Regions from separate parts of the Aureimonas populi genome, predicted to be linked through region 2. Evidence: predicted binding sites of a transcription regulator. Region 2 holds the regulator's gene; each other region holds the start of a gene.
The links. Region 2 encodes PhoB, which activates phosphate uptake and scavenging genes when phosphate is short. Its sites were predicted from a motif close to TGTCATNNANCTGTCAT; they were not measured.
Positions count from the first base shown of each region.

Region 1 (9,815 bases), 1.3 Mb from region 2:
CTGACGCGCACCTATTGCTCCACCATCGGCGTGGAGTTCATGCACATCTCCAACCCCGCCGAGAAGCAGTGGATCCAGGAGCGCATCGAGGGGCCGGACAAGGGCGTCGACTTCACCGACCAGGGCAAGCGGGCGATTCTCAACAAGCTGATCGAGGCCGAGGGCTTCGAGAAGTTCATCGACGTGAAGTACAAGGGCACCAAGCGCTTCGGCCTCGACGGCGGCGAGGCGCTGATCCCGGCGCTGGAGCAGATCATCAAGCGCGGCGGGCAGCTCGGCCTCAAGGAGATCGTGCTCGGCATGGCCCATCGCGGCCGGCTGAACGTCCTGGCGCAGGTGATGGGCAAGCCGCACCGCGCCATCTTCCACGAGTTCAAGGGCGGCTCCTTCAAGCCGGACGACGTGGAGGGCTCGGGCGACGTCAAGTACCATCTGGGCGCCTCCTCGGACCGCGAGTTCGACAACAACTCGGTCCATCTGTCGCTGACGGCGAACCCCTCGCATCTGGAGATCGTCAACCCGGTGGTGCTGGGCAAGGCGCGCGCCAAGCAGGACCAGATCTTCGGGCGCACGCGCACCGACGTGGTGCCGCAGGAGGTGCGCAACGAAGTGCTGCCGCTCCTGATCCACGGCGACGCGGCCTTCGCGGGGCAGGGCGTGGTGGCCGAGTGCTTCGGCCTGTCGGGCCTTCGCGGCCACCGCGTGGGCGGCTCGATCCATGTCATCATCAACAACCAGATCGGCTTCACCACCAATCCGCGCTTCTCGCGCTCCTCGCCCTACCCGTCCGACGTGGCGAAGATGGTGGAGGCGCCGATCCTGCACGTGAACGGCGACGACCCGGAAGCGGTGGTCTATGCCGCCAAGATCGCCACGGAATACCGGCAGACCTTCCACAAGCCTGTCGTCATCGACATGTTCTGCTACCGGCGCTTCGGCCATAACGAGGGCGACGAGCCCGGCTTCACGCAGCCGATCATGTACAAGACGATCCGCGCCCACCGCACGACGCTGGAGATCTACAGCGACAAGCTGGTGGCGGCGGGTGTCCTGACGAAAGAGGATGTCGAGACGCGCCGCGGCGAGTGGCGCGCGCATCTGGACGCCGAATTCGAGGCGGGGCAGGCCTACAAGCCGAACAAGGCGGACTGGCTGGACGGCGCTTGGTCCGGCTTCCGGCGCGCGGCCGACGAGGAGGAGCCCCGGCGCGGCGCCACGGGCGTGCCGATCAAGACGCTGAAGGAGATCGGCAAGAAGCTCACCGAGATTCCCGAGGGCTTCAAGGTGCACCGCACCATCCAGCGCTTCCTGGACAACCGGGCGCAGGCGATCGAGAGCGGCGAGAACATCGACTGGGCGACGGGCGAGGCTCTGGCCTTCGCCTCGCTGATGGCCGAGGGCCACCCGGTGCGCCTCTCCGGCCAGGATTCGGAGCGCGGCACCTTCTCGCAGCGCCATTCGGTGCTCTACGACCAGGAGAACGAGAACCGCTATATCCCGCTGGCCAACATCCAAAAGGGCCAGGCCTTCTACGAGGTCATCAACTCGATGCTCTCCGAGGAGGCGGTGCTCGGCTTCGAATACGGCTACTCGCTGGCCGAGCCGAACGCGCTGACGCTCTGGGAGGCGCAGTTCGGCGACTTCGTGAACGGGGCGCAGGTGGTCATCGACCAGTTCATCTCCTCCGGCGAGGCCAAGTGGCTGCGCATGACGGGCCTCGTCATGCTCCTGCCGCACGGCTACGAGGGGCAGGGGCCGGAGCATTCCTCCGCGCGGCTGGAGCGCTTCCTGCAGCAATGCGCGCAGGACAACATGCAGGTCGCCAACTGCACGACGCCGGCCAACTACTTCCACATCCTGCGCCGGCAGATGAAGCGCGACTTCCGCAAGCCGCTGATCCTGATGACGCCCAAATCGCTGCTGCGCCACAAGCGGGCGGTGTCGGACCTGTCCGAGTTCGCCGGCGAGAGCAACTTCCATCGCGTGCTCTGGGACGATGCGGAGCTGAAGAAGGGCTCCACCGTCAAGCTGGTGAAGGACGCGAAGATCCGGCGCGTCGTCCTGTGCACCGGCAAGGTCTATTACGACCTCCTGGAGGAGCGCGAGAAGCGCGGCATCGACGACATCTACCTGCTCCGCGTGGAGCAGCTCTATCCCTTCCCGGCCAAGGCGCTGATCAACGAATTGTCCCGCTTCAAGGACGCCGAGATCGTCTGGTGCCAGGAAGAGCCCAAGAACATGGGTGCCTGGAGCTTCATCGAGCCCTATCTGGAATGGGTGCTGGACCGCATCGGCCCGGAGAAGAAGCGCGCGCGCTACACCGGGCGCCCGGCCGCGGCCTCGCCGGCGGTGGGCACCATGTCCAAGCATCTCGCCCAGCTCGAGGCGTTCCTCGAGGACGCGCTCGGCACACCGAACGCCTGACAAGACGCCTTTTGGCCCCCACGCGACGAACCGGAAACGAACCGATCATGAGCACCGAAGTCAAAGTCCCCACACTCGGCGAAAGCGTGACCGAGGCCACGATCGGCCAGTGGTTCAAGAAGGCCGGCGACAGGGTGGAGCAGGACGAGACCATCGCCGAGCTCGAAACCGACAAGGTGACGGTGGAGGTGCCCGCGCCCGCCGCCGGCATCCTGGCCGAGATCGTGGCGAAGGAAGGCGAGACGGTGGAGCCGGGCGCGCTCCTGGCCGTGATCGGCGAGGGCGAGGGGGCGGCCTCCGGCGCCAGGGCGCCGGCCGAGAAGCCGGCGGCCACCGGCGGCGGCGAGGCGGCCAGCGCCAAGACCGAGGGCTACGGCAACGCCTCCGAGGCGCCGGCCGCGCCGACCGCCGCGGGGCAGGGCGCAGGGCAGGGGGGCGCTTCGGCTATGCCGGCCGCGCCCTCGGCGCAGAAGCTTCTGAACGAGAAGGGCCTTTCGGCCGGTGACCTCGACGGCTCGGGCAAGCGCGGGCAGGTTCTCAAGGGCGACGTGCTGGAGGCCATCGCCAAGGGCGCGGGCGCCGCGCAGGCCAAGGCCCCGGCCGCGCCGCGCGCGCCTTCGGGCGCGGCGGACGAGGCGCGCGAGGAGCGGGTGAAGATGACCCGCCTGCGCCAGACCATCGCGCGCCGCCTGAAGGACGCGCAGGACACGGCCGCCATGCTCACCACCTTCAACGAGGTGGACATGACGGCGGTGATGGAGCTGCGCAAGAAGTACAAGGACCTGTTCGAGAAGAAGCACGGTGTGAAGCTGGGCTTCATGGGCTTCTTCACCAAGGCGGTGACGCACGCGCTGAAGGAGATTCCGGCGGTGAACGCCGAGATCGACGGCACGGACCTCATCTACAAGAACTACGCCCATATCGGCGTGGCGGTGGGCACGGACAAGGGCCTCGTCGTGCCCGTGGTGCGCGACGCCGACCAGATGAGCATCGCCGAGATCGAGAAGGAGATCGGCCGCCTGGGGCTCGCCGCGCGCGACGGCAAGCTCGGCATGAGCGACATGCAGGGTGGCACCTTCACCATCTCGAACGGCGGCGTCTACGGTTCGCTGATGTCCACGCCCATCCTCAACGCGCCGCAGTCGGGCATCCTGGGCATGCACAAGATCCAGGAGCGGCCGGTGGCGATCGGCGGGCAGGTCGTCATCCGCCCGATGATGTATCTGGCGCTCTCCTACGATCACCGGATCGTCGACGGCAAGGAGGCCGTGACCTTCCTCGTGCGCGTGAAGGACAGCCTCGAGGACCCGGAGCGCCTCGTCCTCGATCTGTAAGACCTCCGGCCGGCCCCCTGCCGGGGCCATGCCCGCAGCATCTGGCCGAAGGGAGAGGGCCGACATGCAGAGCAGCTATCTTCCAGAGCCTGCGGCCCTCATGGCGGTCTTCTCTTTCGCCATCGTGGCCGGCGCGCCGATGCTGTGGTTCGTCGGCGTGTCGCGCTTCTTCACCGTTCCCGCAAGCCGGCAGGGCTTCCTCAGGGCCGGCCGCCGGATCATGCGCGCCACGGGGCTCGTCTTCATCGGGCGGGGGCTGAGGCTCGCCACGGAGCGGATGCATGGGTGAACGCGCGGCCCTTTCGCTGATCGCCGGGCTCGCCTTGCAGGCCGCCCTCGCCGCGCCGGCTTTCGCGCAACCGGCGCCCGCCGGCGATGCGGTGCCGGACTACCGCGACGACCGCTCCACGCCCGAGGCGCTGATCGCCTCGCTTTACAACGCCGTGGAGCGCAAGGAATATCTGCGCGCCTGGTCGTATTTCCGCGAGGAGCCGGGCCGGCCTGACGCCGAGACCTTCGCGGCCGGCTATGCCGATACGGCGCATGTGCGCGTAAGGACCGGGACGGGCACGAGCGAGGGGGCGGCCGGCTCGATCTTCTTTTCGCTGCCGGCGGTGGTGGAGGCCACCGGCACGGATGGCGCGCCGACTGTTTACGCGGGCTGCTACGAACTGCGCCTCGTCCAGCCCGTCAACCAGATTGAGCCGCCGTTCCGGCCGCTCGGCATCGTGGCGGCCGAGTTGAAGGAGGTTTCGGCCTCCTTCGAGGCGGCCGAAGGCGATTGCCCCGAGGAGGGCCTTTGAGATGGAAAGCCTGCCGGCCGAAATCCTCGTTCTGGCCCTCGGGGTCGTGCTTCTCTTCGTCCACACCACGCTTCAGGGCATGCTGGCCACGAAGGAGCGGGGTTCGCAATGGAACGCGGGCCCGCGCGACGGGGAGGCCAAGCCCCTCGGCGTCCATGCCGGGCGTGCCCAGCGGGCGCTCGACAATTTCAAGGAAACCTTTCCGGCCTTCATCGCGCTGGCGCTGGCGCTTTCCGTCACGCAGCGCACCGGGGGGATCGGGGCCGTGGGCGCCTGGCTGTGGCTCGTGGCCCGCATCGCCTATATCCCGCTCTACCTTCTGGGCGTGCCCTATGTGCGCAGCCTCGTCTGGCTGGCCTCGCTCCTCGGCCTCGTCCTGATGCTCATCCGCCTTTTCTGACCCGAACCGAAAGACCGTCCGAGCCATGTCCGAAACAACCGCCTTCGATCTCGTCGTCATCGGCTCCGGCCCCGGCGGCTATGTCTGCGCCATCAAGGCCGCGCAGCTTGGCCTGAAGGTCGCCGTCGTCGAAAAGCGCAAGACCTATGGAGGCACCTGCCTGAATGTCGGCTGCATCCCCTCCAAGGCTCTCTTGCACGCCTCGGAGATGTTCGAGGAGGCCGGGCACAGCTTCGCCGATCTCGGCATCGAGGTGACGCCGGCGCTGAATCTGCCCCGGATGCTGGAGCACAAGGACAAGACCGTGAAGTCGAATGTCGACGGCATCGGCTTTCTGTTCAAGAAGAACAAGATCGAGGGCATCATCGGCACGGGGCGCATCAAGGCGCCCGGCACGGTGGAGGTCGTGGCCGAGGACGGCGCGACGCGTGCGCTCGCGGCGAAGTCCATCGTGATCGCCACCGGCTCCGAGGTGGCGGGCATTCCCGGCCTCGCGGTGGAGTTCGACGGGCAGGTTGTGGTCTCTTCCGACCATGCCATCGCGCTTCCCAAGGTGCCGGAGACCATGGTGGTCGTGGGCGGCGGCGTGATCGGGCTCGAGCTCGGCTCGGTCTGGTCCCGCCTCGGCGCCAAGGTCACGGTGGTCGAGTATCTCGACAAGGTGCTCGGGCCGATGGATTCGGAAGTGTCCACCGCCTTCCAGAAGCTTCTCGCCAAGCAGGGCTTCGATTTCAAGCTGGGCGCCAAGGTGACGGGCATCGCCCGTGACGGCGACAAGGCGAGCGTGACCTTCGAGCCGGCCAAGGGGGGCGAGCCCGAGACGCTTTCGGCCGATGTGGTGCTGGTGGCGACCGGCCGGCGGCCCTACACGCAGGGGCTGGGCCTCGAGGAGGCGGGCGTCGCGCTCGACAAGGCAGGGCGCGTGGAGATCGACGCGCACTACAAGACCAATGTGGACGGAATCTACGCCATCGGCGACGTGGTGAAGGGGCCGATGCTGGCCCACAAGGCCGAGGACGAAGGCGTGGCGCTGGCCGAAATCCTGGCGGGGCAGGCCGGGCACGTGAATTACGGCGTGATCCCCTCCGTCGTCTACACCCAGCCGGAGGTCGCCTCGGTGGGCGTGACGGAAGACGAGCTGAAGGCCTCGGGCGTCGCCTACAAGGTCGGCAAGTTCCCCTTCATGGCCAACGGGCGGGCGCGCTCCATGCTCTCCACCGACGGCTTCGTGAAGATCCTGGCCGACAAGGAGACCGACCGTGTGCTGGGTGTGCATGTGCTCGGGCGCGGCGCGGGCGAGCTGATCGCCGAGGCGGCGGTGCTGATGGAGTTCGGCGGTTCCTCAGAGGACCTCGCCCGCACCTGCCACGCGCACCCCACCCTGTCGGAGGCCATGCGCGAGGCCGCCTTCGCGACCTTCGCCAAGCCCATCCACATCTGACCGGCCGACCGGAAAAGCGAAAGCCGCCGTGCGGGACGACGCACGGCGGCTTTTTTCATCGCGCCAAGGGCGCGATGAAACCTTATCGGGCGGCAGCCGCGCCGTTGCCGGCCGCATTGTCGTTGGCGGCGCCGCCACGCCCGCGATAGGCCGCCAGCGCCTCGTCCACGAGGGAGATGGCGGTGGCGGCGTCCTCGTAGCCGTTCAGCTCCACGCGCTTCCGGCCGGCGGGCAGGTCCTTGTAGACACGGAAGAAGGCTTCCAGCCGCTCGAGCTCGACGGCCGGCATGTCCGCCAGCTCTGCGATGGCGTCATATTGCGGGTCCACGTCGGAGACCGGCACCGCCACGACCTTGTCGTCCTCCTCGCCGCCGTCGATCATCTTGAGGATGCCGATGGCGCGGGCGCGGATGATCGCGCCGGGAACGATGGGCTCGCGCGTGTAGACGACGGCATCCAGCGGGTCGCCATCTCCGGCGAGCGAGGAGGGGATGGAGCCGTAATTGGCGGGGTAGACGACGGGCATCGACTGGAAGCGATCGACGATCACATGGCCGTTGTCGGGGTCGATCTCGTATTTGGTGAAGCTGCCTGCCGGGATCTCGATCACGACGTTGAACTCGCCGCCCTCCTCGGGCTGCGGGTAGGCGTAGGGTGCGACGAAGCCCTGTGCGAGGGAGGGCGTGCTGGCGAGCGCGAGAAGGGCGGCGGCGCGCAGAAGAGTCTTCATGACGGTCTCTTTCGACAGTTGTCCGGGACCGCCTGCCGATAGGGCCCTTGCACGAACTCTACGCGACGATGCGATGACGCTCCGATGACGGGGGGCGATGTTTCACGTGAGTCAATCCGCCCGTGAAACGCGCCAGCCTTGCGCGCGCAGCAGCTCCACCAGGCCTTCCTCGCCCGGCAGGTGAAGGGCGCCGACGGCGACGAAGACGCCGCCCGCCTCGATGGTGGGCGCCAGGCGTTCGGCCATGGTGCGGTTGCGCGACAGGATCACCCGGTCCTCGAAGGCCGCATAGGCGGCGGCCGTCCGCTCGTCGCTCCGCGTCTCGGCCAGCCCTTCGAGGGCCGGGCGAATCGCGCCGATGCGCCCCTGCAGGTAAAGATCGATCATCGTCTCGAAAAGGTCGGGCAGGCGGTCGATCATGTCGAGCGTGGCGAGGAGGTTCAGCGCCTGGAGATCCTGCGGAAGCGCGGCGAGGGCCTGCATCTGCTCCTCGGCGGACTCAAGGCCCACGAGGGCCTTGCCGTCCTCGCTCGCGCGCTCGGCGAGGCGCAGATCGAGAATCGTCTCGCCCGCCGCGCTCCGCTGCGCCTCGCAGGGCGGCGCGACGAGTGCGAGCGTGACGAACCAGGGCTGAAGCGTCGTGACCGAGTGCGCCGGCACGCCCTGCGCCTCGAGCGCGGCCGCAAGGCCCGCGCGCCGCTCGGCCGGAAGCAGGTCTTCCAGCGCCGTGCCGGGCGGCAGGAGCGTCAGGTCGGGACGGGAGAGGAGGAGGCCGGCCAGCCGGCTCTCGTCCGTCAGGTCCGTGGTCTCGATGACGAGCGTCCGCGCGCCCGCAAAGGCGCTTTCCGCCTCGGCGGTCAGCGCGACCACCCGTGGATCGGACAGATGCATCGTGCCGAACAGGAAGGAGGCGGGGCGTTCGTCGCGCTCGATGCGGAAGAGCCGCCCCTCGCCATTCGGAACGCCGGCCGCTTCGCCTTCGATCCTCTCGATCAGCGCGGGCTCGGCGTCCGCCATCAGGCTGGCGCCGGCCTGGCAGGCTTCCTGCGCCCGCGCGGCGCCCGTGAAGGACAGGCACACGAGGAGGCCGGGCAGGACAGCCGACCGGATGGCGGCCGCGAGGCGGCCGGTTCGCAGTGAAGGCATCGGGATACTCGCCGCTCGGTTGCGATCGGATCGTTCAATAGAGCATTCGCGCGGAAAACCGAATCGGGAAGGACGAGCAGGCTCGCCCGTTTCCCCTCTGCCGGTTGACCGGCGCTCAGCGGCGCGCGCGGGGGTGGGCGTTCTCGTAGACCGCCATCAGCCGCACGGAATCGACGGCCGTATAGGCCTGCGTCGTGGAGAGGGACGCGTGGCCGAGCAGGTCCTGGATGGTGCGCAGGTCGCCGCCGGCCGCCAGCAGATGCGTGGCGAAGGAGTGCCGGAGGGCATGGGGCGTCGCCGATTCGGGCAGGCCGAGAAGCCCGCGCAGCCGCGCCATCTCGCGCTGGACGATCTGCGGCCGCAGCGGCCCGCCCCGCGCGCCGCGAAACAGGGGCGCCTCTCCCGTCAGGTCGAAGGGGCAGAGCCGCCGATAATCGGCCACCGCCGCCAGCACGGCCGGCAGCAGGGGGACGAGGCGCTCCTTGCCGCCCTTGCCGGCCACGGCGATGGACCGGGCGCGGGGGTCTGCCAGCGCGTTGCCCGGCAGGCCCAGCGCCTCGGAGATGCGCAGGCCGCAGCCGTAGAGAAGCGTCAGCACCGCCACGTTGCGCGCCGAGATCCAAGGCTCGGTGGCCATGGCCCCCGCCTCCTCGGTCACGGAGAGCGCATCGACGGGGCTGAGCGGGCGGGGCAGGGAGCCGCCGTGCCGGGGCGCGCGCAGGGCGCTGGCACCGGCCGTGGAGGCCAGCCCCTCCCGCTCCAGATGGCGCAGGAAGGAGCGCAGGCCGGCCAGGCCCCGGCCGAGGCTGCGCGCGCCGACGCCCTCCCGCCGCCGGTCCGCCAGGAAGGCGCGCAGATCGGCCGGGCGCAGATCGGCCAGATCGGCGAGGCGCGCCGGGCGCCCCTCGTGCCGGGTGAGGAAGACCAGGAACTGGCGCACGTCGCGCTCATAGGCCGCAAGGGTCTGCGGCGAGGCGCGCCCGCCGGCCGCGAGGCGCTCCAGCCATTCGGCCTTGCGCGCCAGAAGCGCCGGCTCGCCATGAACGAGAAGAGACGTGGTCATCGAATCGATCCCCCCTCGGGACAGGACATGCGCGGGCACGGGGCGCGGCGAAGGCCCGCACTGGACGAAACGAGCATACGGACCATTTGCGATGCTGACGCGGCGCGCGGCCCGACCGGACGCCCGCACGCTGAACCCCACAGGGAGACGTTTTTCCATGAAACGACACGCAACCGCCATCTGGAACGGCGCGCTCGGCGACGGCAAGGGCACGATCACCACCCAGTCCGGCGCGCTCGATGCGCATGGCTATTCCTTCAAGGCGCGCTTCGAGGACGAATCGGGCCGTTCGGGAACCAACCCGGAGGAGCTTCTGGCCGCCGCCCATGCCGGCTGCTTCGCCATGCAGCTTTCGCACTTCCTGGCCGAGAACGGCACGCCGGCCGAAGAGTTGAAGGCGCGCGCGGTGGTGAGCGTCGAGCAGGGCGCGGCCGGCTTCGAGATCACGCAGAGCGCCATCACGCTCGAGGCCAA
Region 1 is NZ_CP072611.1:984,651-994,465, reverse strand. It holds gene J7654_RS04615 (2-oxoglutarate dehydrogenase E1 component) at 1-2,424, shown strand, start outside; gene odhB (2-oxoglutarate dehydrogenase complex dihydrolipoyllysine-residue succinyltransferase) at 2,472-3,758, shown strand; gene J7654_RS04605 (hypothetical protein) at 3,823-4,047, shown strand; gene J7654_RS04600 (hypothetical protein) at 4,040-4,561, shown strand; gene J7654_RS04595 (MAPEG family protein) at 4,563-4,961, shown strand; gene lpdA (dihydrolipoyl dehydrogenase) at 4,987-6,402, shown strand; gene J7654_RS04585 (inorganic diphosphatase) at 6,485-7,132, opposite strand; gene J7654_RS04580 (TraB/GumN family protein) at 7,244-8,278, opposite strand; gene J7654_RS04575 (tyrosine recombinase XerC) at 8,394-9,341, opposite strand; gene J7654_RS04570 (OsmC family protein) at 9,499-9,815, shown strand, end outside.
Region 1: a site for PhoB is predicted at 7,206-7,222, ahead of J7654_RS04585 (inorganic diphosphatase). Genes of this name have one in related genera too.

Region 2 (9,815 bases):
AAGAAGGCGCGGTCGGCGAAGCTGGCCTCAACCAGCCGCTGCGCGAGCCGCGCCTGGCCGGGAATCTCGTAGAGGTTCGAGACGTGCCAGAGCTTCTCGGCCTGGCTCTTCAGCGCCTCCACGAGATGCGGATGGGCATGGCCGAGCGAATTGACGGCCACGCCGCCGCCGAAATCCAGGAAGCGCCGCCCGTCCTGCGTCTCCAGCCACACGCCCTCGCCTCGCTCGAAGCGCAGGTCGGCGCGCGCATAGGTGGCATAGAGGGGAGAAAGGGTCTGATCGGCAGAGGCCATGGCTGGGTTTCGCTTCTTACCAAGCGGGAGGGAGGGCTCTTTAAACGAACGAAGCCTGCCACGGGCAGGCTTTCCTTTGCTTCGAACATCGAAGGGAACAATATACCATGCCCGGCGCAGCGATTGTCAACGAAGCTGCCGGCCACCCGCTTCGCGCACGGCGCAAGGCCCGCGCAAGCTGGGGATAAAGACAAAAACGATTCGCCGGAGGGTGCGCGACTCTTGTCAGCGAGTCGCACCATAAGGTAACTTCTCCCCCACATACTAGATTTCGTGCGGCGAACCCTAGATATCACCCACATATGGTGCGCGACCCGGATTTCCCCTCCGGGAACGTTATTGGATTCAAACGTCCGCGCGATAGCCGAAACGAGGAGCCTCCCGCAAATGAGCTGGACGGATGAACGCATCGAATTGTTGAAGAAGCGCTGGTCGGAAGGCCACAGCGCCAGCCAGATCGCCGGCGAACTCGGTGGGGTGACGCGCAATGCGGTGATCGGCAAGGTCCATCGTCTCAAGCTCGAAAGCCGCATCAAGACGGTGCCGGCCGTGGCCGAGGAGACCGTGGTCGAGGTGCGCGCCAAGCCGGCCGAGGCTCCGCGCATCCTCGCCGAGGCGCCCCGCCTCGTCGTCTCCTCGCAGAGCGCCGTTGCCCGCCAGCCGATGGCGCGCGCCGTGGGCGCGACCGCGCTGAAGATGGAAGAGGAGGAAGAGGTCGTCGCCGCGCCCGAGTTGCACGAGGAGCCGCGCAGCGCCGAGATCGTGCCCATCTCGCGCAACCTCACCCTCGTCCAGCTCTCGGAGCGCACCTGCAAGTGGCCGCTGGGCGACCCACTTTCGCCGGACTTCCGCTTCTGCGGCAACCACTCGGGCGATGCCTCGCCCTATTGCCAGTATCACGCCCGCATCGCCTTCCAGCCGGTGTCCGAGCGCCGGCGCGTGCGTTGAGCGAGGCGGCGATGAGCCAGACGCTGCCCGACCGCCTCTCGGTCGATCCCGACAGCCCGTTCCACGACGAGGCGCTGCTCGCGCGCGGCATCGGCATCCGCTTCAAGGGTGTCGAGAAGACCAATGTCGAGGAATATTGCGTCAGCGAAGGCTGGGTGCGCGTGGCGGCCGGCAAGACGCTGGACCGCAAGGGCAAGCCGCTGACGATCAAGCTGAAGGGCGAGGTCGAGCCCTTCCTGAAGGACGAAGGCGAAGCCTGAGGCTGCTGAAGAAAAAGGCGGCGCGAGCCGCCTTTTTCTTATCAGGCGCGCCTTGACGCGCCGCCGGTGAAGGTTTCGTCCAGCGAGTAGCCCGCACCGCGCACGGTGCGGATCGGGTCCGGCCGGTTGCCGCGATTGATCGCCCGGCGCAGCCGCCCGACATGGACGTCCACGGTCCGCTCGTCCACATAGACGTCCCGCCCCCAGACCCCGTCCAGAAGCTGCTCGCGGGAGAAGACGCGGCCGGGCGCCTGGAGGAGGAACTCCAGCAGGCGGAACTCGGTGGGGCCGAGCTTCACCTCCCGCCCCGCCCGGCGCACCCGGTGCGTTTCGCGGTCCAGCTCCAGGTCGCCGGCGCCCAGCCTCGTCGAGATGCGCTCCGGGCTCGCGCGCCGCAGCATGGCGCGCACGCGGGCCATCAGCTCGGGCGTGGAGAACGGCTTGACGACATAGTCGTCCGCCCCCACCGCCAGCCCCTGCACGCGCTCGCTCTCCTCGCCGCGCGCGGTGAGCAGGATGATCGGCAGGCGCTGTGTCTCGGGCCGCATACGCAGGCGCCGGCAAAGCTCGACGCCCGACAGGCCCGGCAGCATCCAGTCGAGGATCAGGAGATCGGGCATCTCCTCGCGCAGGCGGATATCGGCCTCGTCGCCGCGCGCGATGACCTCCACCTCGTATCCCTCGGCCTCCAGATTGTAGCGAAGGAGGATGCCGAGCGCCTCCTCGTCTTCCACCACCGTGACGCGCGCGCCCATCGCCGGCCTCAGTCGCTCTTGACCGGCGCGACGATGGCGTGGGTGCGGTCGTCCTTCGGCCGGTCCAGCTCCATCTGGTGCCCCGTCTTGATGTAGTAGATCGTCTCGGCGATGTTGGTGGCGTGGTCGCCGATCCGCTCGATGTTCTTGGCCGAGAACAGAAGATGCGTGCAGGCGGTGATGTTGCGCGGGTCCTCCATCATATAGGTCAGAAGCTCGCGGAAGATCGAGGTGTACATCGCGTCGATCTCCTCGTCTCGCGCCCGCACCCTCTCCGCCCGGCTCTCGTCGCGCACCGCATAGGCGTCGAGCACGTCCTTCAACTGCTCCAGCGCCAGCTCCGAGAGGTGCTCCAGCCCCCGGGTCAGCTTCACCGGCTGCTTGTGCTCGTGGATGGCGATGACGCGCTTGGCGATGTTCTTGCCCAGGTCCCCGATGCGCTCCAGGTCGTTGGAGATGCGGATGGCGCCCACGATCTCGCGCAGGTCCTGCGCCATGGGCTGGCGCTTGGCGATGGTGCGGATGGCATATTCGTCCAGCTCGCGCTGGGCGGCGTCGAGGAGCTTGTCCTCCTTCACCACCGCCTGCGCGCCCTCCGCGTCGCTGCGCATCAGCGTTTCCACCGCGCGCGCGACGATGCGCTCGGCCTGCCCGCCCATTTCGGAGATCCGGCGCAGGATCGACTTCAGCTCGTCGTCGTAGGTGGATGAGATATGACCGACCATGTTCTTCCTCCAATCAGCCGAAGCGCCCGGTGACGTAGTCGCGCGTGCGCTTGTCGTCCGGGTTCTGGAACATCTTCTCCGTGGGGCCGACCTCAACGATCCTGCCGAGATGGAACATCGCGGTCTGCTGCGAAACACGCGCCGCCTGCTGCATGGAGTGGGTGACGATGACGATCGTATAATTCTGCTTGAGCTCGTCGATCAGGGCTTCCACCGTCGCCGTGGCGATGGGGTCGAGCGCAGAGCAGGGCTCGTCCATCAGGATCACCTCCGGCGAGACGGCGATGGCGCGGGCGATGCACAGCCGCTGCTGCTGGCCGCCGGACAGGCCGGTGCCCGCGTCGTGCAGCCGGTCCTTCACCTCCTCGAACAAGCCGGCGCGCTTCAGGCTCGAGGCGACGATCTCCTCCAGCTCCGCCTTGCCCCTGGCCAGGCCGTGGATGCGCGGCCCGTAGGCGACATTGTCGAAGATCGACTTGGGGAAGGGGTTGGGCTTCTGGAACACCATGCCCACCCGCGCGCGCAGCTCCACCACGTCGAGCTCGGGCGCATAGATGTCCTCGCCGTCGAGCGTGATGTCGCCCTCCACGCGCGCGCCTTCCACCGTGTCGTTCATCCGGTTCAGGCAGCGCAGGAAGGTGGACTTGCCGCAGCCGGAGGGGCCGATCAGCGCCGTCACCTGCCGCTCCGGCACGTCGAGGTCGACGCCGTGGAGCGCCTGCTTCTCCCCGTAGAATACGCTGACGCCTTTGCCGCGCATCTTCATCGGCGCGAGGGGCACGGTCTGGTCCATGGATCGGGTGCCTTTCTACCAGCGCCGCTCGAAGCGGCGGCGCAGGAGGACGGCCGCGACGTTCATCGCGGCGAGGAAGAGGAGGAGGACGATGATGGCGCCCGAGGTCCGCTCCACGAAGGCGCGGTCGGCCTCGTTGGCCCACATGAAGATCTGCACCGGCAGCGCGGTGGAGGGGTTCATCGGCCCGCCCGGATAGTCGGCGACGAAGGCGACCATGCCGATGAGCAGCAGCGGCGCGGTCTCGCCCAGCGCCTGCGCGAGGCCGATGATCGTGCCGGTCAGGATGCCGGGCGCGGCCAGCGGCAGAACGTGGTGGAAGACCATCTGGTTCTTCGATGCGCCAAGGCCCAGCGCGGCGGCGCGGATCGAGGGCGGGACGGCCCGCAGCGCCGCGCGCGTGGCGATGATGATCGTGGGCAGCGTCATCAGCGTCAGCACCAGCCCGCCGACGAGCGCGGCCGAGCGTGGCAGGCCGAAGAAATTGATGAAGATGGCAAGGCCCAGAAGGCCGAAGACGATGGAGGGCACCGCCGCCAGATTGTTGATGTTCACCTCGATGAGATCGGTGAAGCGGTTCCTCGGCGCGAACTCCTCCAGATAGATCGAGGCCGCCACGCCGATGGGCAGCGCCAGCGCCAGCACGATCGCCATCATCGTGAAGGAGCCGACGATGGCCACGCCCACCCCTGCCGTCTCGGCGCGGGAGGAGGCGCCGAAGGTGAAGAAGCCGGTGTTGAAGCGCTGGGACAGGTCGCCCGAGGCCGAAAGCTCCTCGATCCAGCCGAGCTGCCGGTCGTTCAGCGGGCGCCGGCTCTCCTCCACCGTCAGGTCGAACTGGCCCTTGACGGCCGAGTCCACCGTCGAGCGGGCGGGCAGCCAGACCTCCTGCGTGGTACCGATGACGGAGGGGTCGTCCATCACAATGTCGCGCAGGAGCGTGCGCACGCCGTCCGAGACGAGGCCGCCGGCCTCGCCGGCCACCGCGCGGTCCTGCCCGTCGATGCCCAGCCGCGTCACCATCGCCTCGCGGGCAAGGCGCGGATAGTCCGCGCGCATCAGGGCGGCTGGCTCCGGCGCGCCGGTTCCCTGCGGGTCCAGCACCTCGGCGGAGAAGGTCACGGGCAGACGAAGCTGGGTCTGCCAGAAGGCCGTGTAGCCCTGCCCCACCACGGTGAACAGCAGCCAGGCCAGGAAGAACAGGCCGGTGGCCACCGCCGCGATGCCGTACGCCTTGAAGCGGCGCTCGGCAGCATAGCGGCGCCTGATGCCGATGTCGCGGCGCGGGGGAGCTTTCGAGAGGGTCCGGCTCATTCGTATTGCTCCCGGTACTTGCGCACGATGTAGAGGGCGAAGACGTTCAGCGCCAAGGTGATGACGAAGAGCGTGAGGCCGAGCGCGAACGCGACGAGGCTCTGCGGCGAGGTGAAGTCGATGTCGCCGGTGAGCTGGCTGACGATCTTCACCGTCACGGTGGTCATCGCCTCGAAGGGGTTGATGGTGATGTTGGCCGCGATGCCGGCGGCGAGCACCACGATCATCGTCTCGCCGATGGCGCGGGAGGCGGTGAGCAGAAGCGCGGAGACGATGCCGGGCAGCGCAGCGGGCAGCACCACCTTCTTCACCGTTTCCGAGCGTGTCGCGCCAAGGCCCAGCGAACCGTCGCGCAGCGAGCGCGGCACGGCGGTGATCACGTCGTCGGACAGCGAGGAGACGAAGGGGATCAGCATGATGCCCATGACGATGCCGGCCGTGAGCACCGACTGCGCCTGAATGAAGGTCGCGTAGCTGCCCGTGAGGAGCCCGTTCAGTTGGCCGGAGAGGTCGCGAAGCAGGGGCCCGACGGTGATGAGCGCGAAGAAGCCGTAGACGATGGTGGGGATGCCGGCCAGCACCTCCAGCAGCGGCTTGACGAGCGAGCGCGTTCGCGGCCCCGCATATTCGGCCATGTAGATGGCGGCGAAGAGGCCGATGGGCACGGCGAAGAGCATGGCGACAAGCGCGATGTAGAGCGTGCCGGCCAGAAGCGGGACGAGGCCGAACTGCCCCGCCGCCGTGGAGCCGGCGGAGGCGAAGCGCGGGTCCCACACCGTGCCGAAGAGGAACTCGCCGATCGGCACCATGGAGAAGAAGTCCATGGCCTGGAACAGCATGGAGAAGACGATGCCCACCGTGGTGAGGATGGCGAGCGAGGAGCACAGGATAAGGAAGGCGCGAACGATGCCCTCCACCCGGTCGCGCGCCTTCAGCCGCAGCTTCACGCCGGCAACGCCGATGGCCGCGCCGGCCAGCGACAGTACGAGGACGGCCACGCTCATGGCCTGCCGGCTCGTGTCCTCCGCCGCGATGCGCGCCGTCGCGGAGCCGATCATGAAGTCCTGCGCGGCGGCGGCGATGGGAAAGCCGCGCCGCTGCAGGGCGGGGCCCAGCTCGGCGATGCCCATGGCCGTAACGCCCGCCTGCTCGGCCGCCGGCAGGGAGCGGATGCCGCGCGACAGCGCGTCCACGATGCCCTCGGTGAGTCCCGGAAAGGCGGAGAGCTGCGGCCCCAGATCCTCCGGGAAGGTCTCGCGGACCAGCCCCGAGACCACCGCCGGCGAGATGGCGAGCCACAGGGCCAACAGCAGGAGCGCCGGCACGGCAGCGAGGCAGGCCGCATAGGCGCCGTGGTAGACGGGCCGCGAATGCAGCCGCGCCCCTCCCCCCGCAGCCGCCACGGCGCGCGAGCGGCGGGCCGCCCCGAAGGCGCTCAACGCGGCGATCGCCAGGACGATCAGGACGAGGGTCGAACTCTGCATCGTTTCTTCCTGCGGCGGGGCCTGTTTACAGAGCCAGAAGCGTGCGGGCCGAGAACCCGGCCCGGTATGCGGCGCGTTCCTCGTCCGGGGCGGGAACGAGGCCGTAGCGCGCGAGCGGCCCATCCGGGCCGATCATCTGGTCGTCGAGGAAGAAGTCCACGAACTCCTTCAGGCCCGGAATGATCCCGACATGCGCGCTCTTGACGTAGAAGAAGAGCGGCCGCGACACGACGTATTCCCCGGCCGAGATCGTCTCCACCGAGGGCACCACGCCATCGACGCTCGCCACGCGCAGCCGGTCCTGGTTCTGCTCGTAGAAGGCGAGGCCGAAGACGCCGATGGCCTGCGGATTGGCCTCAATGCGCGAGAGCGTCTCGGTGTAGTCGCCCGAGACGTCGGCCACGAAACCGCCACGCCGCACCTGGAGGCAGGCATCCTCGGCAGCCGAAGGGTCGAGGCCGCTCGCCAGCAAGGCCTCCAGCGCACCGCTGGCCTCGCAGCCGGGCTCCAGCAGGGTCTCGTCGAACACTTCCCGCGTGCCGTGGTTCTCGGCCGGGATGAAGGCGGCGATGGGCTGGTCGGGCAGCGCTGGGTCGATCTGCGACCAGCGGGTGTACGGATTGTCGACCAGCCGCCCCTCGACCACGACGCGGGCCGCCAACGCCTGGAAGACGATGCGCGGGGTGAGCTCGAAGGCCGCGCCGCGGGCGGCGGAGGCGAAGACGATGCCGTCATAGCCGAAGCGCACTTCCTGGATTTCCGTCACACCCGAGGCGGCGCAGGCCCGCTTCTCGTTTTCCGTGATGGGCCGCGAGGCGTTGGCGATATCGATGGTGGAGGAGCCGATGCCGGCGCAGAACTGGGTGAACCCGCCGCCCGTGCCGCCCGATTCCACGATGGGGGTGCGGAAGGCCGGGAAGACCTCCCGGAAATTCTCCGCCACGATCTGCGAATAGGGAAGCACGGTGGAGGAACCGGCGACCTGGATCGGCTCGGATAGCTGCGCGGACGCGGGCCCGCCCGCGACACAGGCGGACAGGGCCGCCGCCATCTGGAGCCTGCGCAAACGCGCCGAGGTCGCGAACAACATCATGGGCCGATCCTATAGGGCTGCGAGGTTTCAGCTTTATGACAACGCATCTCACTGAGAGTGCTGCGTTTTCTCATTCCCGTCATCGATCGCGCGGCGCAGTGCGACGGAAAAGACCGACCCTTCCCCCGGAACGGAGCGGATGGAGAGCCGCGTTCCGTGCCGGACGAGAATGTTGCGCACGATGGACAGGCCGAGGCCCGTGCCCTTGAAGGAGAGCGCACTGCCCTCCTCCACGCGGTAGAAGCGCTCCGTGAGGCGGGGAATGTGGCGCGCCTCGATGCCGGGGCCGAAATCGCGCACATAGGCCTCGAACCCCGCCGCGCCGACCTTCAGCCCGACGACGATCCGCTCGCCGCCCGGCGCGTAGCGGCAGGCATTCTCCACCAGATTGGAGAAGACGCGCACCAGCTCGTCCATGTCGCCCCGCACCGGGGCGTGGCTCTCGATCCCCTCCAGCTCGATGACGAGGCCGGCCTCGGCCGCCACCGGCTGCATCTGCCGCGCGACGATGCGCAGCACCTCCGCCAGGTCCGCCCTGTCCTGCGGCGTCAGCCGGGGCCGCGTCTCGATCCGCGAGAGGGAGAGCAGATCGTCGATGAGGCGGGACATGCGCCCGGCCTGGTCGCGCATGATGGAGAGGAAGCGCGCGCGCGCCTGTGCGTCGTCGCGGGCCGGGCCTTCCAGCGTCTCGATGAAGCCGACGATGGAGGAGAGCGGCGTGCGCAGCTCATGGCTGGCATTGGCGACGAAATCGGTGCGCATTCGCTCGGCGCGATGCTCGCCGGAGCGGTCGCGAAAGTGCAGGAGCAGCGACTCCACCGGCTGGTCCTCGGCCCTCAAAGGCAGGATGGAGAGCGACCAGAACCGGGCCTCGGCGCCGCGTTCGACATAGTCGATCTCGCGCATCTCGCCGCTCGCCAGCGCCTCCTCGGCCGCCGCCAGCACCTTCGGGTCCCGAAACCGCATCACCACCGGATCGCCCGGCAGGAGCCGGCCGAAGGCGCTGCGGGCGGCCTGGTTCGAGAATTGATGCCCCAGCGCCGCATCCACGAGGAACAGGGGTTCGCGCAGGGCCTCTAGCGCAAGGCCGGCGCGCGCCTCCTCCGCGCGCCCGGTGCGTCCCGCGCGCTCTCGCGAGCGCAGGACCGGCGGCGCGCTCGCCCCTCGAAAGAACGCCAGCACCGCGAACAGGAAGGCGGCGGCCAGCGCGGCCAGCGCGCCGGCCGTGGGAGAAACCAGGACCAGAAGTCCGAGCGCCGACAGGAGCAGCGCGGGGACGAAGCGCATCGGCATGGAGGGGGTCAGAGAATGCGCATGCGGACCGAATAAAGGTCCACCGCGCCCGTCTCCGCCAGCCCGGGCCCGATCGCGAGGCTGGCCGGGCCGGTCGCGCCGCCCGGCACCGCCACGTCGAAGACGAAGGCTTCCTCCGGCATGGCTGTGGCGAAGCGCTGCCGCTCGCAGACGCTCTCGCTGCCGAAGACGCAGCGCACGGAAAACTCGCGCAGCTCCTCGTCCGGCGAGCCGGCGATCAACTCGATGCGCACCGTGGAGCCCGCGATCTGCTGGACGAGGCCCGGCCCGAGGGACACCAGAACCTCGGCCTCGGTTTCGGGCAGGACGGACAGGCGAACGGCCGCGCGGCCGGCTTCATCGACCGTTTCCATGCGTGCGCCGTCGGGCGCGGCAAGCTGCTCCAGCTCGCCGCCGGAGAAGACGCCGATCCAGGACAGGCCGTTCGCCGGCGCCTCGGCGGCCTCCTCCCGCGCCGGCGCGCCGCGGTCCGCCTGCCCTTCGACCGCCGGCTCATCGCTCTGCGGCGCGCTCGAGGCGCCGAAGAAGCCGAGCGCGTAGGCGGCAAGGCCGAAGAGGACGACAAGGAACAGGAGGCCGAGCAACACGTGGCCTGCCCCGGCACGGCGGCGCGCCGGGCCCCGCTCGCTCCCCGGCCGCCAGAGGGCCTCCTGCGCCCCCTCATCGGCGGCCGGGTTCGCGTCGGCGGGCTCGAAGCTGGCGGGCGGGCGGGAATGCCGGATCTCGTCGGGCTCGGCGAACGGGTCGGCGGCCGGGTTCAGGGGCGGCTCGCCCGCCTCCCCGCCCGGCGCGCCGGCCTCGCCGAGGGCATAATTGCCGTAGCGCGCGGCGTATTC
Region 2 is NZ_CP072611.1:2,258,806-2,268,620, reverse strand. It holds gene J7654_RS10545 (aspartate aminotransferase family protein) at 1-293, opposite strand, end outside; gene J7654_RS10540 (GcrA family cell cycle regulator) at 681-1,241, shown strand; gene J7654_RS10535 (DUF3297 family protein) at 1,253-1,501, shown strand; gene phoB (phosphate regulon transcriptional regulator PhoB) at 1,543-2,256, opposite strand; gene phoU (phosphate signaling complex protein PhoU) at 2,265-2,981, opposite strand; gene pstB (phosphate ABC transporter ATP-binding protein PstB) at 2,995-3,774, opposite strand; gene pstA (phosphate ABC transporter permease PstA) at 3,790-5,088, opposite strand; gene pstC (phosphate ABC transporter permease subunit PstC) at 5,085-6,572, opposite strand; gene J7654_RS10505 (substrate-binding domain-containing protein) at 6,598-7,662, opposite strand; gene J7654_RS10500 (ATP-binding protein) at 7,714-8,958, opposite strand; gene J7654_RS10495 (hypothetical protein) at 8,967-9,815, opposite strand, start outside.

Region 3 (9,815 bases), 260 kb from region 2:
GCCAATTAAAGCGGTACGTGAGCTGGGTTCAGAACGTCGTGAGACAGTTCGGTCCCTATCTGCCGTGGGTGTAGGAATATTGACAGGATCTGTCCCTAGTACGAGAGGACCGGGATGGACGTACCTCTGGTGGACCTGTTGTGGCGCCAGCCGCAGTGCAGGGTAGCTATGTACGGTCGGGATAACCGCTGAAGGCATCTAAGCGGGAAACCCACCTGGAAACGAGTATTCCCTATCAGAGCCGTGGAAGACCACCACGTCGATAGGCCGGGTGTGGAAGTGCGGCAACGCATGAAGCTTACCGGTACTAATAGCTCGATCGGCTTGATCGTTCTCATTCGCCAATGCTCATCGCTCTCGCGACGGCAATGGCGCTTCGTCTCAATACCAGCTTCCAGAACAGATGTGATTTGCCGACCTGGTGGTTCCAGCGAGGTGGCTGCACCCGATCCCATTCCGAACTCGGCCGTGAAACGCCTCAGCGCCTATGATACTTCGTCTCAAGACGCGGGAAAGTCGGTCGCTGCCAGGTCTGCAAATCACATCCCCCTCCCTTCACACCCCATCCAAGCCCTCGCACGGTCAAAACCGGCGGGGGCTTTTTGCGTTCGCACACCCACGCGGAACGCCCCGGCGATCCCGGGCATCAGCGCAAGACGCACAAGGGCAGACGGGCAGGGCACAAGGCGCCGGTCCCGGCAAGGCTCCCCGAAACGTCCGCCATCGGTCCCACGCCGCCCGAACCAAGCCGCCGCAAGCGCCGCGCACACAGCCACACCCTCAAAACAACGCTGCCAACCAGACTTCGAACTGAACGCACCCCGGAACCCGCACACATCAAAACACGCAACCGTACGGGGCCGCAAAAACCTTCGCAAAACCCATCCCCAAAAGCCAAAGCCCGCAATGCCACGGCTCATACAAACCAGCGTCAACACATCGCACCATTCACCGGCAAAATAGTTCCGCCGCTCGCCGGTAACCGCAGCAACAAGGACACAGGTCTTCCTCTCACCATCTTCGCTTCCTATCTTGATGCACTGTCTCGTCCCTAGCGTTTCGGATCTGCGCATCATGGCCGGCCCCCGGAGAGTTCTTCTTGTCCTGTCGGTCCTCGTCGTCGGGGGGGGAATGGGCCTGGCGTCGTATTATCGTAACGGCCAGGATGCTTCGCCGGACCCCGCTTCCACGCTGGCGCTCGCGGTAGCGGAGCCGGCGGATGGGCCGGTGGAACTGGCGCAGATCGAGATGTCTCGGGTCGCGAGAAGCACTGTGGTGGACGATGTGCGCATCTCAGGCGCGCTGCGTCCCGTGCGGCGCGCGACGATCGCAGCGCCCCTGTCCGGTACGATTGTCTCGGTCCACGCGCAGGTGGGTGAAGCGGTTGCCGTAGGCGACGTCCTCGTGGAGTTCGACCGCGAGCTTCTGGAGGCCGGCCTGGCCGCGCGCGAATCGAGCGTGGCGGCCACGCAGGCGCAACTCGACCTTGCCGAATTCACGCTGGAGCGCAGCCAGCGCCTTGGCCAGTCCGGCTTTGCGGCCGAGGCTGCGGTGCGCGAGGCGGAGGCCTCCGTGCTCAATCTGCGGGCGCAGTTGCGGACGCTGGAGGCCGAGCTTGCCCAGGCGCGCTATCAGCTTCGTGAAGCCAGGGTCCTCGCGCCGTTCTCGGGCGTGGTCTCCTCGCGGGCGGTCGAACCGGGCCAGGCGGTGGGCATCAATTCGGAGCTTCTCGGCCTTGTCGATCCCTCGCTCATGGAGATCGAGGTCGGCGTTCCCACCACGCGCATCGTGAAGGTGCAGGTCGGGCAGGGTGCCGAGATGCAGGTCGACGGGATCGAGGGGCGCCGGTTCGAGGCGCGTGTCGCCCGGGTCAGCCCCGTCGCGGTCGGCGGCTCGCGCGCCGTGCCGGTCTTCCTCCAGATCGACAACGAGGACGGGCTCCTGCGCGGCGGAATGTTCGCCGTCGGGGCGCTTCGAACGCAGGCGGCGCCCGATGTCATCGCGCTGCCCGATGCCGCGATCCGCCGGGACGAGGGCGGCGACTATGTCCTGAAGGGCGAGGGCGGTCGGTTGAGGCGCCAGGCGGTGGAAATCGGCACGCGCTGGCCTGATCGAAACATGGTGGAGGTCGTCGCCGGGCTGGATGAGGGCGATCTCGTCGTCACCGCGCCGCTGCCCGATCTCAGGCCCGATGTCGAATATCGGATGGCCGAACTCTAAGCGTAGAGGGGCGCGGCCCCGGAAAGCCCGACGGCCATGTTCCTCACCCGCATCAGCGTTTCCCATCCGGTCTTCGCCACCATGATGATGGCGGCGATCCTCGTGATCGGCCTGTTCGGCTTCTCGCGCATGAGCGTGGAGGAGTTTCCCGAGATCGACCTGCCCGTCGTGGTGGTGGCCACCACCTATACCGGGGCCGCGCCGGAGACGGTGGAAACCAATGTCACGCGGCGCGTGGAGGAGGCGGTCAACACCATCGGCGGCATCAAGAGCGTCCAGTCCGAATCCTTCGAGGGCCGCTCGCTGGTGATCGTCGAATTCGAGCTCGACGTCGATTCGCGCCTTGCCGCGCAGGAAGTGCGCGATCGCGTCGCCCAGCTCGAGGCGGGCTTCCCCGACGAGGTGGACACGCCGCAGATCACGCGCTTCAACCCCGACGACGCGCCGATCCTCTCGGTGGCCGTATCCTCGCCCACGCGCGAACTGTCCGAGATCACGCGCATTGCCGACCAGATCATCACCCGTCGGTTGAACGTCATCGAGGGCGTGGGGCAGACCACCATCGTGGGCGGTAGCGACCGGCAGGTGCTGGTGATGATCGAGCCGGAGCGGCTGGAGGCGTTCGGCATCGCGGCTTCGCGCGTGCTGGAGGCCGTCGCGCGCGAGAACCAGGATCGCGCCGCCGGCAACATCACCTCCGGCAACGACCAGCGGATCGTCACCATCGAGGGGCGCATCGGCGATGTCGCGGATTTCGAGCGCATCATCGTCGCGCGCGATGGCGGCTATCCGGTCTATCTCGGCCAGGTGGCCCGTATTCTGGACGGAGGCGCGGAGCTCACGAGCCGGGCCACCCGCAACGGAGCCCCGGCGCTGGGCGTCGATGTGGTGAAGGTGCAGGGCGCCAACACGGTGGGCGTGGCGCAGGCCCTGCGGGCCGAGATCGAGGTGCTTTCCCGGGAACTGGCGCGCGAGGACATCGTCCTCGATATCTCGCAGGACAATTCCCGGTCCATCGCCGCCTCCGTCACCAATGTCCAGCAGATGATGATCGAGGGCGCGCTGCTGACGGTGGCCATCGTCTTCCTGTTCCTGAATTCCTGGCGCTCCACCGTCATCACCGGCCTGACGCTGCCGATCTCGGTGATCGGCACCTTCGCGGTGATCTACTTCCTCGGCTTCACGCTCAACACGATGACGCTTCTGGCGCTGTCTCTGGCCATCGGCATCCTGATCGACGACGCGATCGTGGTGCGGGAGAACATCACGCGCCATCTCCACATGGGCAAGAGCCACCGGCAGGCCGCGCTGGACGGGACGAACGAGATCGGCCTCGCCGTGGTGGCCACCACTCTGTCGATCGTCGCCGTCTTCCTGCCCGTCGCTTTCATGGGCGGCATCATCGGCCGCTTCTTCCTGCAATTCGGCGTCACCGTGTCGGTGGCGGTGCTCATCTCGCTCTTCGTCGCCTTCACGCTCGACCCCATGCTCTCCAGCGTCTGGTACGATCCGCAGGCCCAGCCGGATGCCCGGCGCGGGCCGGTCGGGCGGCTGGTGGAGCGGTTCGACCGCGGCTTCACGCGCGTCGCCGAGCGTTATCGCGACGTGATCCGCTGGAGCCTCGCCCATCGCGCCCTCACTGTCATCGCGGTCTTCGTCGTCTTCGCCGGCAGCCTGATGCTGGTGCCGCGCATCGGGGGCGAGTTCCTGCCGCAGGGCAACCAGGGCGAGTTCTCCATCGTCATCGAGGTGCCGGAGGGGTCCTCGCTCGACTATACGGCGGTGAAGGTGCGCCAGGTCGAGGCCGCATTGGCGGAGTTTCCCGATATCGCCTCCACCTATTCCACGGTGAACTCGGCGGGCGCGCGCGGCTTCAACGCCGCCAATATCCAGGTCACGATGCTGCCGCTCGGGGAGCGCTCTATGTCGGCCGCTTCCCTTGCCGAGCCGCTGCGCCAGCGGCTTTCGGTCATCGCCGGGCTCGACGTGTCGATCAACCAGAACGCGGTGGCGGGGCCGGGCGGCAAGCCGCTTCAGATCTCGGTCCTTGGCGATTCGGACGAGGATCTGCGCCGGGTCTCGGGCGAGGTCGCCGCCGCGCTGCGCGCCATTCCGGGCGCCGTAGAGGTCGAATCCTCCATCGAGGACGAGCGCCCGACACTGGCGGTGCGCGTGCGCCGCGAGGCTGCCGACGACCTCGGCGTCTCGGTGGAGGATATCGCCAATCTCCTGCGCCCGTTGATCGCGGGCGATGCCGTTTCGGTCTGGAACGCGCCGGACGGGGAATCCTACGACGTGATGGTGCGCCTGCCACGCGAGCAGCGCGAGCGGGCCCAGCAATTGCGCGACCTGACGCTGGCCACGAGCCGCATGGATGCGAACGAGCGCCCGGTTATCGTGCGTCTGGAGCAGGTGGCCGATATCGTCGAATCCATCGCCCCGACCACCATCAATCGCCGCGACCTTTCGCGCGAGGTGCGGGTGGACGCCAACGTGTCCGGGCGCGCGCTCGGCGACGTGTCGGCCGACCTGACGGCCGCGCTGGCCCGGATCGAGGTGCCGGCGGGAATGCGGGTCGTCTTCGGCGGCGAGACGCAGGACATGCAGGAAAGCCTGGGCTATGCCGTGCAGGCGCTGGGCCTGGCGGTGATCTTCATCTACCTCGTTCTCGCCTCGCAATTCGGCTCCTTCCTCCAGCCGGTCGCCATCATGATGACGCTGCCCCTCTCGCTGATCGGCGTGTTGCTGGGGCTCCTCGTCATGGGCTCGACGCTGAACATCTTCTCCATCATCGGCTTCATCATGCTGATGGGGCTGGTGACGAAGAATGCCATTCTCCTCGTGGACTATTCCAACCAGGCGCGCGCGGCGGGCATGTCGCTCCACGACAGCCTCGTGGAGGCCGGCGCCGTGCGCCTTCGGCCCATCGTCATGACGACGCTGGCGATGATCTTCGGCATGTTGCCCATCGCCATCGGCGCGGGCGAGGGCGGAGAGCAGCGCGCGCCCATGGCCCATGCGGTGATCGGCGGGCTGATCTCCTCCACGCTCCTGACGCTGATCTTCGTGCCGGTGATCCTCACCCTTCTGGATGGCTTCGCCCGGCGCATCGGGCGCTTCCTGCCCAGGGCGCCGGGCGATCATCCGGCCCACGGGGCCGGCGCGGGCCCGCAACCGGCGGAATGAGCCCCTTGTCCTTCGCGTGGGGGGCCGGCTAGAGCGGGCCGATGCGCAAGAGGAACGCCATGCCGGACGCTCGCCCCAACATCCTGATCCTGATGGTCGATCAACTGGCGGGAACCCTGTTCCCCGACGGGCCGGCGGATTTCCTGCACGTGCCGCGCCTCAGGGCGCTGGCGGGCGCCTCGCTGCGCTTTGCCAACGCCTATACCGCCAGCCCCCTCTGCGCCCCGGCGCGGGCGAGCCTGATGAGCGGGCAGCTTCCCTCGCGCACCGGCGTGTTCGACAATGCCGCCGAATTCCCCTCCGACATTCCCACCTTCGCCCATCATCTGCGGCGCGCGGGCTACGGCACGTGCCTTTCCGGCAAGATGCATTTCGTCGGCCCGGACCAGCTCCACGGTTTCGAGGAGCGGCTGACGACGGATGTCTACCCGGCCGATTTCGGCTGGACGCCCGACTGGACCAGGCCGGGGGAGCGCATCGACTGGTGGTATCACAATCTCGGCAGCGTCACGGGCGCGGGAACGGCCGAGATCACCAACCAGCTCGAATATGACGACGAGGTGGCCCACCACGCCAAGGCCAGGCTCTACGATCTGGCGCGACGGCAGGATTCACGGCCGTTCTGCCTCACCGTCTCCTTCACCCATCCGCACGACCCCTATGTCGCGCGCCCGCGCTTCTTCGACCTCTACGAGCACTGCTCGGCGCTGTTGCCGGAGGTGAAGCGTCTCCCCCTCGAGCGGCAGGACGCGCATTCGCGACGGCTGATGGAAGCGTGCGAGGACGGCGCCTACGACATCACCGACGAGATGATCGCCGCCTCGCGCCGCGCCTATTTCGCCAACCTCTCCTATGTGGACGAGAAGATCGGCGAGCTTCTGGACGTTCTGGAGGCGACGGACATGGCCGGCAACACCGCCATCCTGTTCGTCTCCGACCATGGCGACATGCTGGGGGAGCGCGGCCTTTGGTTCAAGATGAACTTCTTCGAGCCTTCCGCGCGGGTGCCGCTGATGCTGCACGTGCCGGGGCGCGAAGGGTCCCTGGTCGAGGCGCCGGTCTCCACGCTCGACATCGTGCCGACGCTGGCCGAGCTGGCCGGGATCGACCTGGCGGCGCAGGCGCAGTGGCTCGACGGCCTTTCGCTGCTGGCCACCGCGGCGCGCGGCGCGAGGGGCGCGGCGGTGCCGATGGAATATGCGGCGGAAGGCTCCGTCGCACCGATGGTCTGCCTGCGCGAGGGGCGCTGGAAGTTCAGCCATTGCCCGGCCGATCCCGACCAGCTCTTCGACCTGTCCGCCGATCCGCACGAGCTGGACGAGCGCTCGCAAGACCCGGAGGCGGCCGGGGTCCTCGCCCGGTTCCGCGAGATGGCGGCGGCGCGGTGGGACCTTGCCGGTTTCGACCAAGCGGTGCGCGCCAGCCAGGCGCGCCGGCACGTCACCTACGAGGCGCTGCGCAACGGCGCGTATTTTCCCTGGGACTACCAGCCGTTGCAGAAGGCCTCCGAGCGGTACATGCGCAACCACATGGACCTCAACGTCCTGGAGAGCGCGCAGCGCTACCCGCGGCCGAAAGAGTTGTGAGAATCGCGGTCGGGGCGTGAAAGGAAAGCGTGATCAGGGCTTTCCGACGTTACCGAACTGTCATAGAAATTTCATCAAGCCGTTGGCCGGCGCCGCTAGGAGGGTGGTGCCCGGCCGCATGTCGCGGCGTTCAATGGGAGCGAAATCCAGATGACTGAGACCTTCCAGAAGGCCGGCGCTCTCGCCGCCCTGCTCTTTGCCGGCACCATGGCCGCGCCCGCCGCGGCGCAGACCGAGATCCAGTGGTGGCACGCCATGAGCGGGGCCAACAACGACGTGGTGGAGCGCCTGGCCGCCGAGTTCAACGAGAGCCAGAGCGACTACCGCCTCGTCCCCGTGTTCAAGGGCACCTATCCCGAGACGCTGAACGCGGGCATCGCCGCCTTCCGCGCGCGCCAGGCGCCGGCCATCATCCAGGTCTTCGATGTCGGCACCGGCGTGATGATGGGCGCCGAAGGCGCCGTGCGCCCGGTGGCCGAGGTGCTGGAGGAGGGCGGCTACGCCTTCGACAAGGCGCAGTATCTGCCGGGCATCGTCAGCTATTACTCGCGCCCGGACGGCACCATGCTGTCCTTCCCCTACAATTCGTCCTCGCCCGTCCTCTACTACAACAAGGACGCGTTCGAGGCCGCCGGGCTGGACCCCGAAAGCCCGCCCGCCACCTGGGCCGAGGTGTTCGAGGCCGCGCGCACGATCAAGGATTCGGGCGCCGCGCCCTGCGGCTACACGTCCACGTGGCTGACCTGGATCCATCTGGAGAACTTCGCGGCCTGGAACGACGTGTCCTACGGCACGCAGGAGAACGGCCTTGCCGGCCCGGATGTGGAGCTCAAGATCAACGAGCCGATCTATGTCGAGCACTTCCAGGCCATCGCGGACCTGGCGCGTGACGGCGTGTTCCGCTACGGCGGCCGCACCTCGGAGGCCAAGCAGCTCTTCCTTTCGAACGAGTGCGCCATCCTCACCGAATCCTCGGGCGGCCTCGGCGATGTCGTCAATTCGGGCATGAACTACGGCATCGGCCAGCTTCCCTATGAGGGGAACGCCGAGGGCGCGCCGCAGAACACCATTCCCGGCGGCGCCAGCCTCTGGGTCTTCGACGGGCGCCCGGACGAGGAGTACAAGGGCGTCGCCGAGTTCTTCAACTTCCTGTCGCAGACCGAGGTGCAGCAGCGCCTGCACGAGGAATCGGGCTATCTGCCCGTGACCATGGCCGCCTACGAGGCGACGAAGGCGTCCGGCTTCTACGAGGAGAATCCGGGCCGCGAGACGCCGATCACGCAAATGATGGGCAAGGCGCCGACCGAGAACTCGCGCGGCGTGCGCCTGCCGAACCTGCCGCAGGTGCGCGACATCCAGAACGAGGAGTTCGAGTCGATGCTGAACGGCAGCCAGGACGCGCAGGCCGCCCTCGACAAGGCCGTGGAGCGCGGCAACGCCGCCATCGCCTCCGCGACGCAGTAAACGCGCCGAAACGACGATGGAGCGGGGCCGGGCGTTTGTCCGGCCCCTGCCTGTCCGGCCGGGCGGAGCGCCCCGGCCCCTTGCCGCAAGTCAGGAGCCCGCGTGCAGAACGCCGCCTTTCCCAACAAGCTGTTGCCCTATCTCCTGCTCGCGCCGCAGGTGGCCATCACGCTCGTCTTCTTCTACTGGCCGGCGAGCCAGGCCATCTACCAGTCGACGCTGCGCGAGGACCCCTTCGGCCTGCGCACCAGCTTCGTGGGGCTCGACAATTTCCGCGCCGTCCTGTCGGACCCGAACTATCTCGGCTCGGTCTGGACGACGGTGGTCTTCAGCCTCGCCACGGCGCTTCTGGCCATGTCGGTGGCGCTGCTCCTGGCCACCGCCGCCGACAAGGTGGTGCGCGGCAAGGGCCTCTATCGCACCATGCTGATCTGGCCCTATGCCGTGGCGCCGGCCGTGGCGGGAATGCTCTTCCTTTTCATGTTCAACCCCGCCATGGGCACCTTCGCCTACATGCTGCGCGACATGGGAGTGCCGTGGGACCCGCTGCTCAACGGCGACCAGGCCATGGTGCTCGTGGTGATGGCGGCGGCGTGGAAGCAGATCAGCTACAATTTCCTGTTCTTCGTCGCCGGCCTCCAGGCCATCCCGCGCTCGCTGATCGAGGCGGCGGCCATCGACGGCTCGCGCGGGGCCAAGCGCTTCTGGACCATCGTCTTCCCGCTCCTGGCGCCCACGACCTTCTTCCTGCTCGTCATCAACACGACCTACGCCTTCTTCGACACCTTCGGCATCATCCATGCCGTGACGGGCGGCGGGCCGGCGCGGGCCACCGAGACGCTGGTCTACAAGGTCTATAACGACGGCTTCGTGAACCTGAATCTCGGCACCTCGGCCGCGCAGTCGGTGATCCTGATGGCCATCGTCATCGCGCTGACGGCCTTCCAGTTCCGCTTCATCGAGAAGAAGGTGCACTACGCATGAGGAGCCGGCCATGATCGAGAACCGCCCTTACGCCACGGCCTTCGCCCATCTGTGCCTGATCCTCGGCGTCGTGATCGTCGCCTTTCCGATCTACTACACCTTCTCGGCCTCCACCCATTCGCTGCGCACCATCCTCAACCCGCCGCTGCCGCTGCTGCCGGGCCGCGAGGGGTGGGCGAACTACTATCAGGCGCTGTTCGGGGGCGTGGGGCAGATCGGCGGCGTCAATGTCTGGCGCCTGTTGTGGAACACCACGGTGGTGGCCCTCGTCATCGCGGTGGGCAAGATCGTGATCTCGATCATCTCCGCCTACGCCATCGTCTTCTTCCGCTTTCCCTTCCGCATGGCGTTCTTCTGGATGATCTTCATCACCCT
Region 3 is NZ_CP072611.1:1,996,585-2,006,399, forward strand. It holds rRNA gene J7654_RS09195 (23S ribosomal RNA) at 1-332, shown strand, start outside; rRNA gene rrf (5S ribosomal RNA) at 418-532, shown strand; gene J7654_RS09205 (efflux RND transporter periplasmic adaptor subunit) at 1,132-2,220, shown strand; gene J7654_RS09210 (efflux RND transporter permease subunit) at 2,257-5,406, shown strand; gene betC (choline-sulfatase) at 5,466-6,992, shown strand; gene ugpB (sn-glycerol-3-phosphate ABC transporter substrate-binding protein UgpB) at 7,200-8,456, shown strand; gene ugpA (sn-glycerol-3-phosphate ABC transporter permease UgpA) at 8,559-9,440, shown strand; gene ugpE (sn-glycerol-3-phosphate ABC transporter permease UgpE) at 9,451-9,815, shown strand, end outside.
Region 3: a site for PhoB is predicted at 7,051-7,067, ahead of ugpB (sn-glycerol-3-phosphate ABC transporter substrate-binding protein UgpB). Genes of this name have one in related genera too.